3 regions of the Bacillus spongicola genome follow, and region 3 is predicted to be linked to each of the others. Evidence: riboswitches for the same ligand, from Rfam matches in the RefSeq annotation. Region 3 holds a riboswitch; each other region holds the start of a gene.
The links. A riboswitch is a leader RNA that binds a small molecule or an ion and turns the genes downstream of it on or off. The one in region 3 is predicted to bind cobalamin.

Region 1 (6,236 bases), on a different contig from region 3:
ATGATGGCCGTAATCACTCCAATTGGTAGTTCCGTTGGAGAAATAATGGTTCTTGACACGACATCTGCCAAAATAAGAAATCCTCCACCGAATAGCATCGACAAAATGAGCAATTGACGATGTCTTGGACCCCAAATCTGACGAACAAAATGAGGAATAACCAATCCAACAAAGCCGATTGTGCCTGATACGGAAACTGCGGCTCCAGTTAAAATAGAACCACCAAGTAAAATCATTAATTTCTTTCGGTGAACATTCACTCCTAAATATTGAGCTTTTTCTTCCCCAAAACTTAGAACGTCCAGCTCATTTGCTTGAATCCAAAGAAGGATACTTCCGAATAAAAAGAAGGGAAGTAGAATCCACACATATTGCCACCCTCTCATTGCCACGCTTCCTAATAACCAGCCAATAATTTGTCGAAGTTCATCATTTGTCAGCGCAATCATCAAGGAAAGTAAAGCACCTAAAAAGGAACTCACGATGATTCCTGTTAAAATAATCGTCTCTACTTTCATACTAATGTCAATTTTCTTAGTAAAAAATAACACGAAAAAAATCGTCAGTGAGGATGCAAAAATACTCATAAATGGTAAGGTGAATAGTCCCAAAATTGGCAGTGATAGATGAAAAAAGAGCGTCACAACCGCACCTACCGAGGCACCCGAAGAAACCCCTAATGTATAGGGGTCCGCCAAGGGATTTCGTAATAGCCCTTGAAAAGCGGCTCCTGCAATAGCAAGAGACGCCCCTACAAGTCCAGCTAATACTACACGAGGTAAGCGTATAGCAGACACAATATACAAAAACTGTTCCTCTATTTGAAAAGAAAGGAACGGTGCTACTTTCATCAAAACTAATTGAAGTATGACTGTGAACGGAACCGAAACAGTACCAATAGAAACACCTAATAGGATAGAAACAATTAAAAATACAACCGCAAAACTATACGTTAAGAATGAATTAGTTCGTAAATACCTCTGGATAAACCGCTTTGGCAACTCCCTCTACTCCTTGTATTAATCTAGGACCTGGACGTGTAACTAGATCTGAATGGATATCAAAAATCTCTTCTTTCTCCACTGCAGTTACCCCAATCCATCCTTCTCTGGCTAATACTTGACCAATTGGATCCTCTGAATAATAGCCATAAGTGGTAATAATGACATCTGGATTTAATGCAACGATGGCTTCCTCTGTCATTTGTGGCCAGCCTTCTTGCTCTCCAACTGCATTCTTAGCTGAAATCAACTCTAATATTTCATGAAGAAAGGTATTTTGTCCAGCAGTATAAATTTCTGGTGCAGGAGATATTTCAAAAAAGACCGTCTTTTTCTTATCTTCTGATATAGAATCCGCTTTTTCTTTAATCGTCAAAAGCGCTGATTTCATCTCTTCAACTTCTTGATTTGCTTCCTCAACTTGACCAGTAGCTTGACCGATAAGCTTAACCGAAGCATACAGATCTTCAAAACTATCAGCCTGATCAACAACAACAACTGCTACCCCTGCATCTTGAATTTGCTTGAGTCCTGCTTGTGCCATCGAATAGCTTGATTCATGTGCTAAAACAAGATCTGGATTTAAAGAGATGATTTTCTCGACATTAAATTCCATTCCCCCGATTTTTTCAAGCTCAAACACTTCTTCAGGGTAGTTATCAAAATCCGTCACCGCAATCACTTCCTCAGATAATCCGAGTTCAAATAATATTTCTGTATTACTCGGAATTAAGGACACAATTTTCGTTGGTCTCTCCTCAATGGTTACTTCTTGTCCAGCACTATCAGTTAAGGTAACTGGAAAAGTTGTAGTTACTAATTTTGTTTCGGATGTAGTCTCTTTCGGCTTGGTTTCAGCATCGCCACATCCACTTAACCCTAGTGATAAAATTAAAAATAAACTTATCATATAAATTCTTTTCATTTTTACTCCCCCTATTGTCTAAAATAAAAAGGCTATTTCCGCAAAGAGTGTGGCTTTTCGAATAGGGATAAACCCCTTGAAATGTATGACTTCATGCTCCTTTCCTAGCGAGAAATTTTAGATTTCTACATTACTGGGAAGAAATAACTCGAAAAAACCTTACTACCTGTTCTTTCTTTGTGATAGGAGCAACAAACTTTACGAAAAGAGCCAAAAAAACATCTTCCCAATAGAAGATGCGGTGTGTGTAAAAAGGCAAACGCTATCATTTTTTTTGACAACACGGCCTTAATACACCATCCTATCCTCGTAGGTTTTTTGGGTGCAGAGAATTAGGCAGGTCTCCTGGCTTCATGGTCATCGTTTGCTGTACCTTCCCGTGCAAGAATCTACACAGTGGATATTACAACTCACTCCCATTTACAGTGGCGGGACCGCGTTGGCTTTTCACCAACTTCCCTATTATGATAATAACCGTATTATCACCTAATCCCAACGTATTTAGTTTTTGTTTCCGCCATTAGTCATTATACACTAGTTTTTTCTCAGATTGGGACTAAATATTTTGAATTATTCTCACTTTAAAGTAATCAAATAAAACAGGCACCTTAAAAAGGTACCTGTTTCACTTACTGTTATTAGTTACTCCGAATCCTTCATATTAATTTAATAACCATGCAGAGTGTGAGAATACATACAATCTTTATGGCTGCACTACATTCAGGAAATATAGTCCACTTCGGCTACATTCCGATTAAACCTGTTGCTCTTTTTCAATGAACGTTTCTCGAATCAAGAATTTTTGAATTTTCCCACTCGCATTTCGAGGCAATTCATCGACAAATACATACTCTCTTGGGCGTTTATAATCTGCTAACAGATCACCATTTTTCAAGTATGCATCAAGATCAGCGTTTGTAAGTGCTTCGTTCTTAGCTACGATGATGGCTGTGACTTGTTCTCCCCACTTCTCATGTGGTTTCCCGAGTACAGCAACATCTAACACCTCTTCATGGGCATGAAGCGCATCTTCTACTTCTCGCGGATAAACATTCTCTCCCCCTGAGATGATCATATCGTCCACTCGATCGGCAACATATAAAAACCCTTCTTCATCCATGTAGCCTAAATCACTCGAATGATACCACCCTTTATATAACGCTTTTTCAGTAGCATCATCCCGATTGAAATAACCCATCATGGTGCAAGAACCACGAATAATGATTTCGCCCACTTCTCCTGGTGCACAGAGATCATCAGGCTCAGACGGCCCACCCTCATTCGGTTTCACGACGCGAATTTCATGATTATACGCCGCCCGTCCGGCAGAACCTGTTTTCGTAAGTTGTTCATCTTGAAGCAAGAAAGTAACCGCGGGTCCCATTTCCGTTTGACCATATGCTTGGATTAACCCTATGCCTAACTTTTCATCAATGGCTTTCACAAGTACTGGAGGCATTGGTGCTGCTCCGTAAAGACCGATTCTTAATGATGAGGTATTGAATTGATCTAAATCATATTGAAGTAGCATATTCCACATCGTCGGAGCGGCAAAGAAGGTAGTAATTTGTTCTGAATTAATCACACCCAGCACACGTTCTGGATGGAATTGATGCAGAATGACGTTTTTCGCCCCTGCTTGAACACGCGGTAAGAAGCAACAATGTAGTTCCGCACAATGAAACATTGGCGCAGTGACCAAACCGATATCATTTGAGGAAATACCTAAGACCGCATTACAGATTAAACTTTGTTCAGCCATATCTCGGTGGCGATGGAAGACTCCTTTCGGTCGCCCCGTTGTTCCACTCGTATACATAATGGCATAGGGATCATTTTCGTTGACCTCACATTCATCCCACTCAGCTGTACAGGCATTAACTGTTGTATCATAATTTTTAGCGAACTCAGGCTTTTTATCGCCTGTATACCAAAAAATAATAGAAGAGAAATCATCAGCAAGGCTTTCAATAGGACCAGAAAGAGCTTCTTCAAATAAAACTACCTTCGGCTGGCAATCTTGAAGAATGTACTTAACTTCCTGTGCTTTCAAGCGGAAATTTATGGGATTTAAGACCGCTCCTACTTTGCCACAAGCAAAGAAAATCGTTGCAAGTTCTAACGTATTAAATAGAAAAGTGGAAACCCGGTCCCCCTTTTTCACTCCTGCAGCCTTTAGCGCGTTGGCTGCTCGGTGAACTTCCTGTTGCCATTGTCCATACGTCCACCGTGTACCTGTTTTTTCTTCTATGATTGCCTCTTTATTTCGGAATTTACTAACTGTCTGATCAAATATAGAGCCGGTTGTTGCGTACATTCAATCTCCTCCTTTTATTCTGAAATAAGTTCTTGGCTTAATTGGTCTCGTAGAGCACGCTTCAAAAACTTCCCAACTGAGGTTTTCGGAATCTCATTTAGAAAAATAATATCATCGGGTAACCACCATTTTGCAAATTGAGTAGAGAGGTAGGATAAGAGTTCGTCTTTGATCGACTCTTCGTACCCCTCTTGCAGCACAACACATGCCAGTGGTCGCTCTTGCCATTTTTTATGTGGTACAGCAATCACCGCTGCTTCAAATACGGCGTCATGAGTCATTAGGGCATTTTCCAAATCAACCGACGATATCCATTCTCCGCCACTTTTGATCAAATCCTTCGTTCGATCAGTAATTTTGATATAACCGTCCTTGCTTCTCGTCGCGATATCACCGGTATATAGCCAACCGTCTTTAAAAGTTTCTTTGCTCCGTTCATCCCGGTAATATTCATGTGCCACCCATGGACCACGAACGATAAGTTCTCCCATCGTTTTTCCGTCCCAAGGAACCTCACCATTTTCATTAATAATTTTCACATCTAGACCAGGTATCACCATGCCCTGCAGTGCTCTTGTATTTACACGTTCTTCCATAGAAAGGGTATCCATATTACTCGTTAATGTTGAAAGGGAGACGATCGGACTTGTTTCAGTCATGCCATAACCTTGGATAAACGGAATGTGGTACTTTTCTTCAAAGGCCCTGATAATATTTTTCGGAGCGGCAGATCCACCGCATACGACCGCTCGTAAACTACTAATGTCGTAATTTTCTTTTTCTAACAAATTCACAAAAGCAAGCCAAATCGTTGGCACGCCAGCCGTAATTGTCACTCCCGCATCTTGAATTAAAGAGGCTATCACATCAGGAGTCATATTTGGACCTGGCAACACTAGACTCGTGCCAAACCAGACTGCAGCAAATGGTAACCCCCATGCATTTGCATGAAACATGGGTACAATCGGCATACATACATCTCGCTCAGACAAGGCAATCGTATCTGCTAAGCCTGTGGCCATAGCGTGAAGAACGATGCCTCTATGGGTATAAACGACTCCCTTTGGATTACCAGTTGTAGCCGAGGTGTAGCACATACCAGCGGGTGTGTTCTCATCCAAATCTTCCCTAAGTGGAAAATCTTCGTCTGCTTCTTTTAATAACTCTTCATAGGAGTAGACGGATGGTAATGTTGTCTGAGGAAGGGTGTCATTGTCCGTCATAATGATATACTTTTCAACCGTTTTCAACTCATGTTGAACTTGTTCGATAAGAGGAACTAAATCCTCATCTATTAATAATATTTTATCTTCAGCGTGATTAATCACATAGGCAATATGTTCAGGTGATAAGCGAATATTCACCATATGAAGAACGGCTCCGGTACACGGGACACCGAAATACGCTTCCAAATGACGATGATGATTCCAGGCAAAGGTAGCTACTTTGTCGCCTTCTCTCATCCCAAGCTTTGTCAGTGCACTTGCTAATCGTCTTGTACGCTTTGCATATTCTCGATACGTAAAGCGGTGGATACCACTGAGGGTTCTTGAAACCATTTCCTTATGTGAAAAATAATTTTCTGCTCGATTCAATAAACTCGTTAATGTTAAAGGAGTATTCATCATTCTTCATCACGCTCCACTTTTTTTATTCCTACTAGACTAGCCGTATGCTCACCTGGAGTAGGAGCAGATGTTCTCGGTGTAGTACCTGAAGTAAAGATGGTTACTTTATCATTAGTGTATTTGACTAAACCACGAGATTTTCCGTACGGATTCTTCAATACCTCTTCGATTTCTAATACAGGAAACAAACAGCAATCATACTTTTCGCCTATGTCGCTCCATTCATCCATCGTCTTTGTTAAAAAATGGGCTTTGATTTCTTTGTAGGGTTCATTGTCATTTTGCGCCTCGGCAAAGGCAATTGACTTCCAATCTTGTTTTCCGACGGCCTCACAAAAATTCGCCCAAAAATGAGGTTCTAGGGC
Region 2 (6,236 bases), on a different contig from region 3:
GTTTCGCCAATATTGAAACACCTCTTCTTGTTTCGTTTTATCCACGATACTTGATAGTACATAACTATAAGAATGATTATGAATTACTTCTTGCTGTGCAAGAATGATCATCAAAGCATTCAAACTTGAGTCTGTCAAATAGTCAGCGACTTTTCCGGCAAAATCGGTTTGAATACTATCCAGTAAGGCCAATAAACCAATGATTTTCAAAAAGGATGTTTGCTCTTTTTCACTCAAACTAGGAAATTGTTTTATGTCTTTGCTCATATTGATTTCAAATGGCGTCCAGAAATTCGCTAACATTCGTTTATATTTCGGATACGCCCAGTTATAACGAACATCATCCCAATTTAATACATTCGAACTGCTTCCGTTTAAAATGCTAGTACTACGATTGGGCGCATCAGTATCCATTAGTACTCTTCTTTTTATCTCTTCCATATTACCCCTCCTTAGCTATGACAGCTTTCACATTCATCAACAGTTTGACCTGAAGTTGACCTTGTATAATAGGTTGTTTTCAATCCTGAACGCCATGCATCAAGATGTAAGTTTAGTAGATCTTTCGCTTTAATATCATTAGAAATATAGAAATTAAACGATATTGATTGATCGATATGTTTCTGTCTCTTCTCATTTTGTTTAATGCTCCAATGCTGATCAACTCGATAAGCGTTAACGTAATACCATGAGGTTTCAGGTGTTAAGTCAGGAGCTGTAACGGGAATCTTATAATCTTTCTTTTCCTCAGAATATTCCTTCCGAAAGATGGGATCGATGCTTGCTGTGGATCCAGCTATTAATGCGGTCGATGAATTAGGGGCAATCGCAAGCAAATAACCATTCCGAATTCCGAATGATTGCACCTCTTCCTTTAACTCACCCCATTTTTCTCCTCTATATCCCCGTTTTTCAAAATAAGTGCCCGTATGCCAATCGCTTCCGACATAAGCGGGATAAGCTCCTTTTTCTTTCGCAAGATTCATACTTGCTTTAATCGTTAAATAAGCGATATTTTCATAGATTTCATCACATTCAGTAATCGCTTCCTCACTCTCCCACTTCACCCCGTTTAAGGCAAGGAAATGATGCCAGCCAAATGTGCCCAGTCCGATTCCACGGTATTTTTGGTTCGTTAACTGCGCTTGTGGAAGCGGAATTTTATTAACGTCTATCACATTATCGAGCATGCGAACTTGAATGGGAATCAAGCGTTCTAAAACATCATCACGGATGGTTACTGCCAACGATAGTGAGGATAAATTGCACACCACAAAATCACCTGGCTTTTTCACACTAACAATATTTCCGTCTTGAATGTATTCCTCAGCAAGAATGGTCGGACTCATATTTTGCGTAATTTCAGTGCATAGGTTGGCACAATAAATCATCCCTTCGTGGTGATTAGCGTTGAGACGATTTACTGTATCTCGGTAGAACATATAGGGAGTACCGGTTTCGAGTTGTGAAATCATAATTCGTTTGAACAACTCAATCGCAGGAACCATTTCCTTTGATATTGCCGTATTCTGAACACAACTCCAATAGCGGTCTGAAAACTCCCCAGATCCTGGCTTTTCATCAAAATAATCCTCTAACGAAAATCCCATCGTTTCACTCACTTCATGAGGATCGAATAAATACCAATTTTCACGTTTCTCCACCATTTCCATGAACACATCTGGAAGACAGACTCCCGTAAACAAATCATGCGTTCGTTGGCGTTCGTCACCGTTATTTAGACGGGTATCTAAAAATGAGAAAATATCTTTATGCCAAACATCTAAATAAACCGCAATTGCCCCCTGTCTCTGTCCAAGTTGGTCTACTGCAACCGCAGTATTATTGAGTTGCTTCATCCACGGAATCACCCCTGAACTGATGTTTTTAAAGCCCTTAATACTGCTTCCACGGCTACGGATTTTCCCTAAATAGACCCCGATTCCGCCTCCATTTTTACTTAATGTGGCAATATCTGTATTCGTGTCATATATGCTGCGGAGTGAATCATCGACCGTATCAATAAAACAACTCGATAATTGTCCATGATTTTTTCCAGCATTTGCTAAGGTTGGTGTTGCAACTGTCATATATAAATTCGACATCGCCCAATATGATTCTGCTACAAGAGCAATTCGTTTGGATGAAGGCTCAAGTTTCATCAAGTCCATCGCAATAATCATAAATCGCTCCTGAGGAAGCTCCATTGTCGCTCCATTGTGGGAAGATGCTAAATATCGTTCACTTAATGTCACCAGGCCAATATAGTTAAATAGAAGATCTTTTTCTGGTGATAGAAGCTGTCCTAACTCCTGGATTTCTTCTTTGGAATAGGAAGTAAGTAGGGATTCATGATAGATTCCTTGAGCCGTTAATGAAGAAATCAATTCAAAAAATGATTCATAAGGTTGACCTATTTGTCTGTGTTCCAAGGCTTGTTCGTACAATCGATCTAGGTACGCCTTCGCTGCCACAAATGTCCAGTCTGGTTCGATTGACGTTAAGCGTTCGAGCGCTCCGAGAATAACAAGATCATAAAAGGACGTATGATCAGAATCGTTAATGTTCGTTAAAACCTTCTCACTCAATTCGGTGATTGATAGCTGAGGAAACCTTTTTTCAAGCGAATGTAGGTAGTCCATATATATTTCTTTATCAGGATAAATATTGGTAATCATACTCATTCCCCTTTCGTCATTTTCTGATTTTGCTTGCGAATTTTCTTCCTAAGCTGGGCCTCTTCAAACCGTTTTTCCTCCTCTAAGGTCTGAGGGAGTACTCTGGGAACTTCTGTCGGTATGCTGTTTGAATCCATTGCAACCATCGTTAAGAAGGAAGTTGTTGTGATAGCTTTCTGACCTGTTAACAGGTCCTCACTCTCTACCTTTACATACACCTCCATCGATGTTCTTCCGGTTGACACGACATATCCCTCAAGGGTTAATATATCGCCTACCTTTGCTGACGACAAAAAATGTACGGAATCAATCGACGCCGTCACCACAAGACATCGACTATGTTTCATTGCTGCTAGGGCAGCGACTTCATCAATATAAGCTAATACCTTTCCTCCAAAAATACTGTCTAAATGATTGGTATCTGGTGGCAATACGATCCTTGTTTGAATCGTCCTAGACTGGTCGGTGCTTACGATGTTTTCCATTGAATTTTCCTCCATTTTATAGAACACTAGCTCTTCGGGCTCACAAGATCTGAGTTGAATTTTTATCTTACTAGTTTCCTACTCTCCTGATCACGTATTTAAAACATGCAATTTCCCAATATATAAAAAGGGAAATAATCAAAAAAAGAAAACGAACCAATTAAAAAACCCATCACTCAGGAGGATGGGTTAGAACGTCGATATGATGATAAGCTATCAAAAAACCTACCAAATATACCATCGTCCTACCTTCTCAATTCCCGAAGAAGATAATACGTATTTCAAAAGGCAGGTCTCCTGACTCGTGTGTTCGCCTACTCTAAGCCCTTCCCATCTCATCGTGACAGTGGATCTGCTTATTTCGTACACACTTACAGTTGCGGGGACAGTTTTGGTTTCTCACCAAATTCCCTATTAAGTCTCAAATGACACCTTTAAAATCGGTTATAGTACTATATATAGTATTCATAAGTTATTAAGACACAAATTATAGTATCTGTGATACATTATAGACGTCTCTCTCACGATTGACAAGTTAGAATTTTCGCCTTTTGATGATAATATTGTATAATTAGGTACGCAGCATAACTCCCATCTGTAGGTGAGGGTTAAATACACACGGAAATGAAGTGGTAGGGTTGACGAAATCAAACGCAAAAAAAATTCGCGAAAAAAGAACGAGAGAAGGTAGTCCAAATCCAGTGATTTTTAGAAGTTCTTACGGCCAGTTAAATTTAACTACAAGAAAAACCAAAACCAAAAAAGAGCTAACCTATCGATTAAAGCACAAGAACCATTCTTCCCCAGAAGGAAAAAATGGTTCTTTTTTAATGCCTTTTTTCGTAGACATTGTGGCCATTTCATCAGATTTTTCATTAAATCGCCCATTTCACTTTTGATTTCCAGGAAAAATAGGCGAAAGCATGCCCGGAACAAAACTATAGCAACATTTTTGGACTGGTTCAAAAGCAACAATCTTTGCGAAAAGAACCTTTTATACCATTTTAATGAAATATCTCAAGGATTATCTTCTCACAAGCAATTGTCTAACAGCTAAAATAACCCCGATTGTAATCAAGACTAAAGCTATTATGCCAGCAATGATACCTGTCCAATCTTCCAAGATAAATAAACTAATAACCCACAAAATTAATCCACTTTCAAAAATCACATAGGGTACTAAGAAGCTTCGGTATTTTCTGTAAAAAAAGAAATAAGATAAGCTCAGTACTAAAAGAACGATATAGGATATATTATCGATGATGACCCCTCCGATCTATTTTGGTGTTGTTGACTGCTCAGAACCAGAAAAGTCAAATTGTGTTTTCTTTTCTCCTGCATTCCAAACAAGCCTAGCATCAAATACATTCTCTCCCTTTTTGAAACCTTTGATGGTGTCTGTTTTGCCCTTTGAAAGTAATTTTTTCGCATTGGTTTGAGAGATCGTCTTACCTAATATTTTTTTAGAAAAGCTAAATTTGCAATTCTTCGTTTTATATTCACTACAACCGTAGAAGGTAGATTTATCTAATACTTTGCCACCACATAATGGACAAACACCGACCGATTTACCGACTGAGTACTTGTTTTTCGTTCCTTGAACGGATTCTGTATCGATCCCAGCAAAGGTCCAAGAGTTGCTGTCTTCCACCGCATCGGCAATGATTTTGGCAGATAATTTTTTCACTTGTTCCATAAACGTTAAAGCCGATGCCTTCCCGTCACCAATTTCATGAAGTCGTTGTTCCCATTTCGCAGTCATTTCGGCAGAAGCTAAAATTTTGTCTCCTACCGCCTCAATCAGCACCTTGGCTTTATCCGTGGCGAACACTTGATTTTTCTTAATGGAGATATACTTCCGGTCTTGTAGCATCGTTATGATGCCTGCCCTTGTCGCTTCGGTTCCAAGCCCTTCTGTTTTTTTTAATACTTTTTCAAGTTCATCATTTTCCAAGTGCTTACCTGCCGTTTTCATTAACGTAATCAGTTGTCCTTCTGTATATCGTTTCGGCGGTTGCGTTTTGCTTTCTTTCACCTTCACGTCTGAAACCTTACCTGAATCGCCTTTTTCCACAAGCGGCAAAATTACGTCCTTCTCGCCCCCTTGCTGGAAAATCACCTTCCGCCAACCCTCTTTAATTTGCTGCTTTCCTTTTGAAATGAATTCAGCGCGTCCTTCAACAAGCGTTGTAATGGTGGAATAATCAAAAATAGACGCTTCATAGTGTGCCGCAATTAAACGCCGCACCAGTAAATCATAGATTTTTTCTTCATCTGGAGACAGCTTACTTGGATCCTTTACTTGCTCAGTTGGAATAATGGCGTAATGATCAGTGACCTTTTTTTCATTAACATAACGTTTATTATGTAAAATTGACTCATTTGGTAATGGAAACAACTCTTTATATGCTGAAAATTGAGCGATTTTGTTTAAAATTTCAGGAAACATTTCCGCTTCTCCAGGTGTTACATGGGTAGAGTCCGACCGTGGATAGGACACAATTCCTTTTTGATAAAGTTTTTGGGTAATGTCTAGCGTTTTCTTTGGTGAAAATTTATACGCTTTATTCGCCGTTGCTTGCAGGGCAGATAAATTAAAAAGAAGAGGCGGCAGGTATTCTTTCCGCTCTTTCTCAACCTTAGCAACTTCTGCCTGTTTTCCCTTGCAAAAAGCGGCGATTTTATCGGCCATTTCCTTCTCTTTTAAACGAGAATCATCTTCTTTTTGCCATTTGCCTTCATAGGCTTTACCGTCCATATTGAATGTTGCCAATACTTCCCAAAACGGTTCACTTTTGAATTGTTCAATCTCTTTTTCTCGTTTCACAATAAGAGCCAGAGTCGGCGTTTGCACGCGACCAGCTGAAAACACATCTGACATGCCTTTATTTTTCAATAATAATGTATACACTCTTGATGCATTCATTCCAACAACCCAATCAGCACATGCACGTGCATACGCTTCATGAAACAAACTGAGGGTCTCTTTTTCATCGATTAAAGATTGAAAGCCCTCGGTGATTGCCTTGGGGGTTAAGGAACTAATCCACAGTCGTTTCATCGGTTTTTTCAC
Region 3 (6,236 bases):
AGCTCTTGGAAAAGGCGGACCGCCAAAGGGTAATTGGTATTGTCATCAATAAGTTCAGGGGTGATGTATCGTTGCTTACGCCCGGCTTGAGTTGGCTAGAGGAATATACAGGGGTTCCTGTTCTTGGTGTTGTTCCGTATGTAGCGGATTTGAACATTGAGGCAGAGGATTCGGTCATTCTCGACAGTTACACCTCAACTAGGGATTCAACAAGAGAATTGGACATTGCAGTCATTCGGTTTCCTTTTATATCTAATTTTACAGATATCGATCCTTTCTTTAGCGAACCGGATTGCCATGTGCGATATGTTCAAAAAGCGGAAGAGTTAGGTGAGCCTGATATGGTGGTGTTACCGGGTAGTAAAAATACATTAAGCGACCTACTTTTTTTACACGATAGTGGATTGGCGAACCGTATTTACACACTGTCAGAGCAAGGAACGGCTGTTTTCGGCATATGTGGAGGCTATCAGATGCTAGGGGATAAGGTAGTGGACGAGCATGGTATGGAATCGTCAATGAAGGTGGTTGCTGGGCTGGGGCTGATTCCGGCGGTGACATTTATTTCAAAAAAAAAGACAACACTTTTGTCTAAAGGTATAGTAACGTTTAGTCAAAAAGAATTACTGGTAGAAGGATATGAGCTTCATATGGGAGTGACGGAACAGAAGGAAGAATTGTCTCCGTTTATAGAACTGCCCGGGAGAGCTGAAGGTGTCCAGTGCGATAATATTACCGGGACATACTTTCATGGGATTTTTCACAATGATGAATTCCGGGAAATGTGGTTAAATTCTCTGAGAGTAAAGAAAGGACTTGAACCCATTGAAAACCGAATTTCTTTTGCGAGATTAAGGGAGGAGTCCTTTAATAAGCTTGCAGATGTGGTTAGGGAGCATCTTTCGTTAGAGTTGATTTATAAAAGAATGATAGATTTTCAAAGAGAAGAGAGTGATAAACATGATTCGCCGTTTTAACATAGAACCTGTCAATAAGGATCAAGGAGACAAAATACAGGGCTATTTAGACACTTTGACCAAACCGCAAGGGAGCCTAGGGATAGTAGAAGATATCTCCATTCAGCTCGGGCAAATCACCAGCAATGACTTTCCGGTAGTTACGCCACCAGGCATTATCGTGTTTGCAGCCGATCATGGTGTAGCGGCTGAAGGAGTTTCAGCCTATCCTCAGGAAGTGACGGTCCAAATGGTTCACAATTTTCTTAACGGGGGAGCAGCCATCAATGTGCTTGCAAAGCAGATTGGGGCAAGAATCGAGATTGTTGACATGGGGGTAGCAAGCGATTTGCAAAGAGAGGGCCTCCATATCAAAAAAGTACGACATGGTACAGGCAATTTTCTAAAAGAGGACGCAATGACACGAGAAGAAGCTATTCGAGCAATAGAGGCTGGAAGTGAGGTGGCAACGAAGGTATTAAATGATGGTGTGAAATGCCTCATCATTGGGGAAATGGGAATCGGAAATACGACGAGCAGCAGTGCTGTACTTGCAGTTTTAAGCGGGCTGGATGTATCCCAAGTGGTTGGTGCTGGAACAGGAATTTCAGATGAAAAACAAAAAAATAAGCGGGACGTGATCCGCCAGGCAATCGACATGCGGCAACCTGATCAGGGAGATCCAATTGATATTCTTTCCAAACTCGGTGGTCTGGAAATTGCCGGGATGATCGGCGCCATTTTAAAAGCTGCGGAACAGAAAACGCCTGTTTTGATAGACGGATTCATCAGTACGATTGCTGCTCTTCTCGCAGCAGAGTTACACAATGAAGTTAAAGATTATCTTTTTATCGGCCACCAATCACAAGAAGTAGGGCATCAGCATGCTATCAAACTATTAGAGAAAACACCTATCTTAAACTTAAGTTTAAGACTAGGTGAAGGGACAGGTGCTGCTCTGGCATACCCCGTACTCCAAGCTGCAACGAATATCTTAAAAGAAATGTCCACGTTCACCGCTGCTGGTGTAAAGGGAAAATTATAGTGAAATAAAAATTTACAATATTGGAAAATTACATTATAATAACGAAAGAATAAAAAAATGAATATTACGACAAATAGGTTCCTTTCATGTTCAGAAATCGTACTGGACATGGAAGGTGAAAAGGGAAGTTGGTGTAAATCCAACACGGTCCCGCCACTGTAAGCGTTGAGGAAAGCTGTAAGAGTCCACTGTACACGATAAAGGTGTATGGGAAGGCACAGCGGACCAGTGAAGCGTAAGTCAGGAGACCTGCCTATCTTGTTATTTAAGCTCCTTCGAGGAAAAGGGTGTTTAAAGTACGGAGTTTCCTTGTATATGGATTTGCGATAGCAATCTAGCATACTCGGGATACATAGGTGCTTTTGGACATTCAACGCTTCCTTTGGAATGCGTTTTTTTATTTGAGTAAAATGTTAAAGGGGAAAAGAATTATGAATCAGTTAAAACAAAAATGGGGGATTTTCAGTTTTGTCCTTATCCTGACTTTGGGTATTATAACTGGCTGTGGAACCTCAACAAATGAAAAAAATAAATCCGTTAATGGAAACTCTAATGAACAGGAGTCGGGTCAGGAACAGGCGCAAGAGTCAGAGACAGCCTTTCCTGTCACGATTGTCGATGATGCTGGTTCAGAGGTTACCTTGGATGAAGAACCAAACACGATTGTTTCCATGCAACCAAGCAATACGGAAATAGCTTATGCGCTTGGATTGGGAGAGAAAATGGTCGGGGTTTCGGATTTTGCCAACTATCCTCCGGAAACGGCAGATGTACAAAAAGTGGGTGGTCAGGATATGAATGTGGAATCAATCTTGACCCTTCTACCTGATGTTATTTTTGTTACTGATTACCATCAACAGAACCACAAGGATATTTTAAAACAGTTTGAGGGAGTGGGTATTAAGGTAATCGTCATCGGTAGCGAATCTTCATTTGCAGATGTTTATGAGACGATGGAGCTAATCGGGAAAGTTACAGGTAAGACAACTGAAGCAGAAGCGCTGATTACCGATATGAAGGACCGCCTTATTGCTGTTAAGAAGAAAGCAAAGGAAGTAACAGATATGAAGAAGGTGTGGGTGGAGGTATCGCCTGCACCTGACATTTACACAACTGGGCAAGGAACGTTTATGCACGAGATGCTCGAATCCATCCAGGCGGAAAATGTGGCAGGTGACCTGGAGGGGTGGGTAAAACTAACGGAAGAGGAAATCGTCCAGTTGAACCCGGATGTCATAGTCACTACCTATGGCTATTATGTGGATAATCCGAAAGAAGGAGTTATGGCTCGTTCTGGTTGGTCCGAGGTTCCTGCCATCAAGGACGGAGAGGTATATGATGTGGACAGCGATACGGTAACTAGACCTGGACCTCGTCTCATTGAGGGAGTGGAAAATCTTGCGAAGCTTATCTATCCAGAGGTTTATAAGAAATAAATTTGTTTGGCTTTATATCGGGTGTGGAGGGTTTGTACTTGGTACAGCCCTCCTTGGTTTATTGAACAGCAGTGTTTATCTCCCAGTACCAACTATTTTACATATTTTATTTGAGAATATGTTTGGGTTTGGGTGGCTCGTTGATGTTCCGAAAAATGAAGTAATGATTATCTGGAATATCCGATTTCCAAGGGTGCTTCTTGCCATGATTGTGGGGGCATCTCTGGCACTTGCAGGGGCAGCATTTCAGGGCTTGCTACGAAATCCTTTGGCAGATCCCTATACAATCGGGGTTTCCTCCGGGGCAGCTCTTGGGGCAGTTGCGGTGATATTCTTTAACATTACCATTATAGGATTAGGAAGCTTCACCCTTCCAGTGGTATCCATCATAAGCGGATTGGTGTCCCTTCTGTTTGTGTTTGGATTGGTACGATTAAGTAACAGGGGACTGGCAATAGAAACGATTATCCTTGCAGGAATCATCACCAGCGCATTCATCGGTTCCATTATTTCGTTGATTATCGCACTTGGTGATAAGGAATCTATGACGCAGATAATATACTGGCTGTATGGAAGTGTCGGCATGAGAGGTTGGGGGCATGTGCAGCTAATTTTTCCGTTTATGATTTTGGGAGCTGCTTTGTTGTTCATACATATTCGTGAACTAAATGCGATGGCGCTCGGGGAAGAGGCAGCTGATCATATTGGGGTGAATGTGAAGAGGGGAAAGATTAGGATTCTCCTAGGTGCATCTTTATTAACTGGATCAGCTGTTGCTGTGTCGGGTTCCATTGGATTTGTAGGATTGGTGATTCCCCACTTTGTCCGACTGATGACAGGTCCTAATCACCGCCATGTGCTTCCACTGTCCATGCTAATTGGTGGAGGATTTCTCGTATTAGCTGACTTAATGGCGAGAACGTTGATTGCACCAAAGGAACTTCCAATCGGAGTCATCACAGCCTTAATTGGAGCGCCGATTTTTGCCGTTCTTTTAGTAAAGGAAAGGATTGGAAGGGGGCGGAGCAATGATTAAGATAAAGAATTTGGTTGGAGGATATAGTGCAAGAGACCCTATTATTAGAGGGGTAAATCTAGAGATTTTTCAGGGTGAGTTTTTTGCGTTACTCGGCCCAAATGGAAGTGGGAAGACAACTTTATTTAAACTGGTCACCGGCCAGCTTCAGGTTTTCGAAGGGGATTTGCTACTTGCAGGTAAGTCTGTTTCATCTTTGTCAAAATTGGAAAAGGCGAAAATGGTGGCGGTGCTGACCCAGGAGATTCATGTCTCGTTCGACTACACAGTGGAGGAAATCATCAGCCTTGGTCGGTATCCTCATCAAAAAGGTCTCCTGAAAAGTTTATCTGCTAAAGATAAGGAAATCATGCTTCAGGTAATGGAAGTAACGAACATCACGAGGTACGCTAATAAACAGTTCAGAAAACTGAGCGGTGGGGAGAAGCAACGGGTGTTACTCGCTAAAGCGCTGGCTCAAGAACCAGAAATTCTTTTACTGGATGAACCGACAAACCATCTTGACATTAAGCATACTTTTCATATGTTGGACCTTATTAAAGAATGGCAGAAGACAAAGGGTCTGACTGTCTTTGCGATTCTACATGACTTGAATATTGCCTCCCTATACGCCGATCGCCTTGCCCTTTTACATAATGGATTATTTCTGGAAGTGGGCGATGCGGAAACACTTCGGAAAGAGAAACAGTTGAAAGAGGTGTACGAAGTGAAGATTGGGGCTGATTCCCATCCGGTCGTTCCGAAGCCTCAGCTTTTCATGACGCCAAAATTTGTAGAGGAAAATGAAAAGGTCAGGTTTAGCAATAACTTTACGTTCCAACAGGACGATGCATGCCTACATATTCAATCCAGCCTCCCTCTCCGTACCATTTCCAATGGGGTAGTGGGAGATGGGATCCAGTGGCACAAGCATTTTTGTAATTTTCATGTGAATAAAAATTACAACTGCAGCGATCCGGTAAGGGATATAGAGGAATGGCTAGTAGTGAAGGGGATTCCCCCAGAACAGACGGTCGGGATGATGACGGCCGTTCATCTCGCTGACGTGGTGGTAAGGAAGAAAGTAGTGGAGGACCTTGAATTTATGGTAGTTGTAACAGCCGGAGTGGGAAATGCGGTGGATATTACGAATGCAAAATGGTGCCCAGCTCCTTTTACGGTAGGCACTATAAACACCATGGTATTCATCAATGGCCATTTATCCGATAGCGCATTGGTCAACGGACTGATGTCAGCCACAGAAGCCAAAGTGAAAGCCCTAAATGATCTGAATGTGAAGGATCCCCAGACTGGAACGATTGCATCAGGCACTTCGACAGATGCAATGGTACTAGCAGTGACGCAACAAGGGGAGCGAACTCCTTATGCTGGCTCCGGTACGCTCCTTGGCATAGGAATTGGTCATATTGTCTATGAAGCAGTGAAAGAAGCTCTTTTGAAATACTGGAATCGAGTAGAAACTAATGATAGATAATTTTTTTATAGGACTCATAATAATATTGGGAGCTGTTTTACTGGACTTCATTCTCGGAGATCCACGTTGGTTACCGCACCCAGTCGTGCAAATGGGAAGGTTTATTTCGCTGTTGGACAGAAATTGGAATAAAGGGATCAATCGAAAAGCGAAAGGAGTAACCCTTACATTGACCATCGTAATTACTGTTTATGGTCTTACCCTTCTCATGGTCTACTTAGCAAATTTACTTCACTTATGGGTTGGTGTGGCAGCCGAAATCTATTTCACTTTCACCACCATCGCAATA

Region 1: it holds a riboswitch for cobalamin, as region 3 does, so the genes downstream of both, U8D43_RS08905 (ABC transporter substrate-binding protein) here and U8D43_RS05005 (ABC transporter substrate-binding protein) in region 3, are expected to answer to the same signal.
Region 2: it holds a riboswitch for cobalamin, as region 3 does, so the genes downstream of both, U8D43_RS00125 (acyl-CoA thioesterase) here and U8D43_RS05005 (ABC transporter substrate-binding protein) in region 3, are expected to answer to the same signal.

The regions. Positions count from the first base shown of each region.
Region 1 is NZ_JAYKTS010000010.1:60,414-66,649, reverse strand. It holds gene U8D43_RS08910 (FecCD family ABC transporter permease) at 1-1,001, opposite strand, end outside; gene U8D43_RS08905 (ABC transporter substrate-binding protein) at 964-1,926, opposite strand; cobalamin riboswitch at 2,245-2,431, opposite strand; gene U8D43_RS08900 (fatty acid--CoA ligase) at 2,681-4,243, opposite strand; gene U8D43_RS08895 (long-chain fatty acid--CoA ligase) at 4,258-5,871, opposite strand; gene U8D43_RS08890 (CaiB/BaiF CoA transferase family protein) at 5,868-6,236, opposite strand, start outside.
Region 2 is NZ_JAYKTS010000001.1:21,880-28,115, reverse strand. It holds gene U8D43_RS00135 (ribonucleotide-diphosphate reductase subunit beta) at 1-441, opposite strand, end outside; gene U8D43_RS00130 (ribonucleoside-diphosphate reductase subunit alpha) at 453-2,678, opposite strand; gene U8D43_RS00125 (acyl-CoA thioesterase) at 2,681-3,163, opposite strand; cobalamin riboswitch at 3,434-3,614, opposite strand; gene brfA (ribosome rescue factor BrfA) at 3,793-4,062, shown strand; gene U8D43_RS00120 (hypothetical protein) at 4,188-4,310, opposite strand; gene U8D43_RS00115 (DNA topoisomerase III) at 4,440-6,236, opposite strand, start outside.
Region 3 is NZ_JAYKTS010000005.1:46,343-52,578, reverse strand. It holds gene U8D43_RS05015 (cobyric acid synthase) at 1-977, shown strand, start outside; gene cobT (nicotinate-nucleotide--dimethylbenzimidazole phosphoribosyltransferase) at 961-2,001, shown strand; cobalamin riboswitch at 2,060-2,272, shown strand; gene U8D43_RS05005 (ABC transporter substrate-binding protein) at 2,433-3,437, shown strand; gene U8D43_RS05000 (FecCD family ABC transporter permease) at 3,400-4,473, shown strand; gene U8D43_RS04995 (adenosylcobinamide amidohydrolase) at 4,466-5,947, shown strand; gene cbiB (adenosylcobinamide-phosphate synthase CbiB) at 5,937-6,236, shown strand, end outside.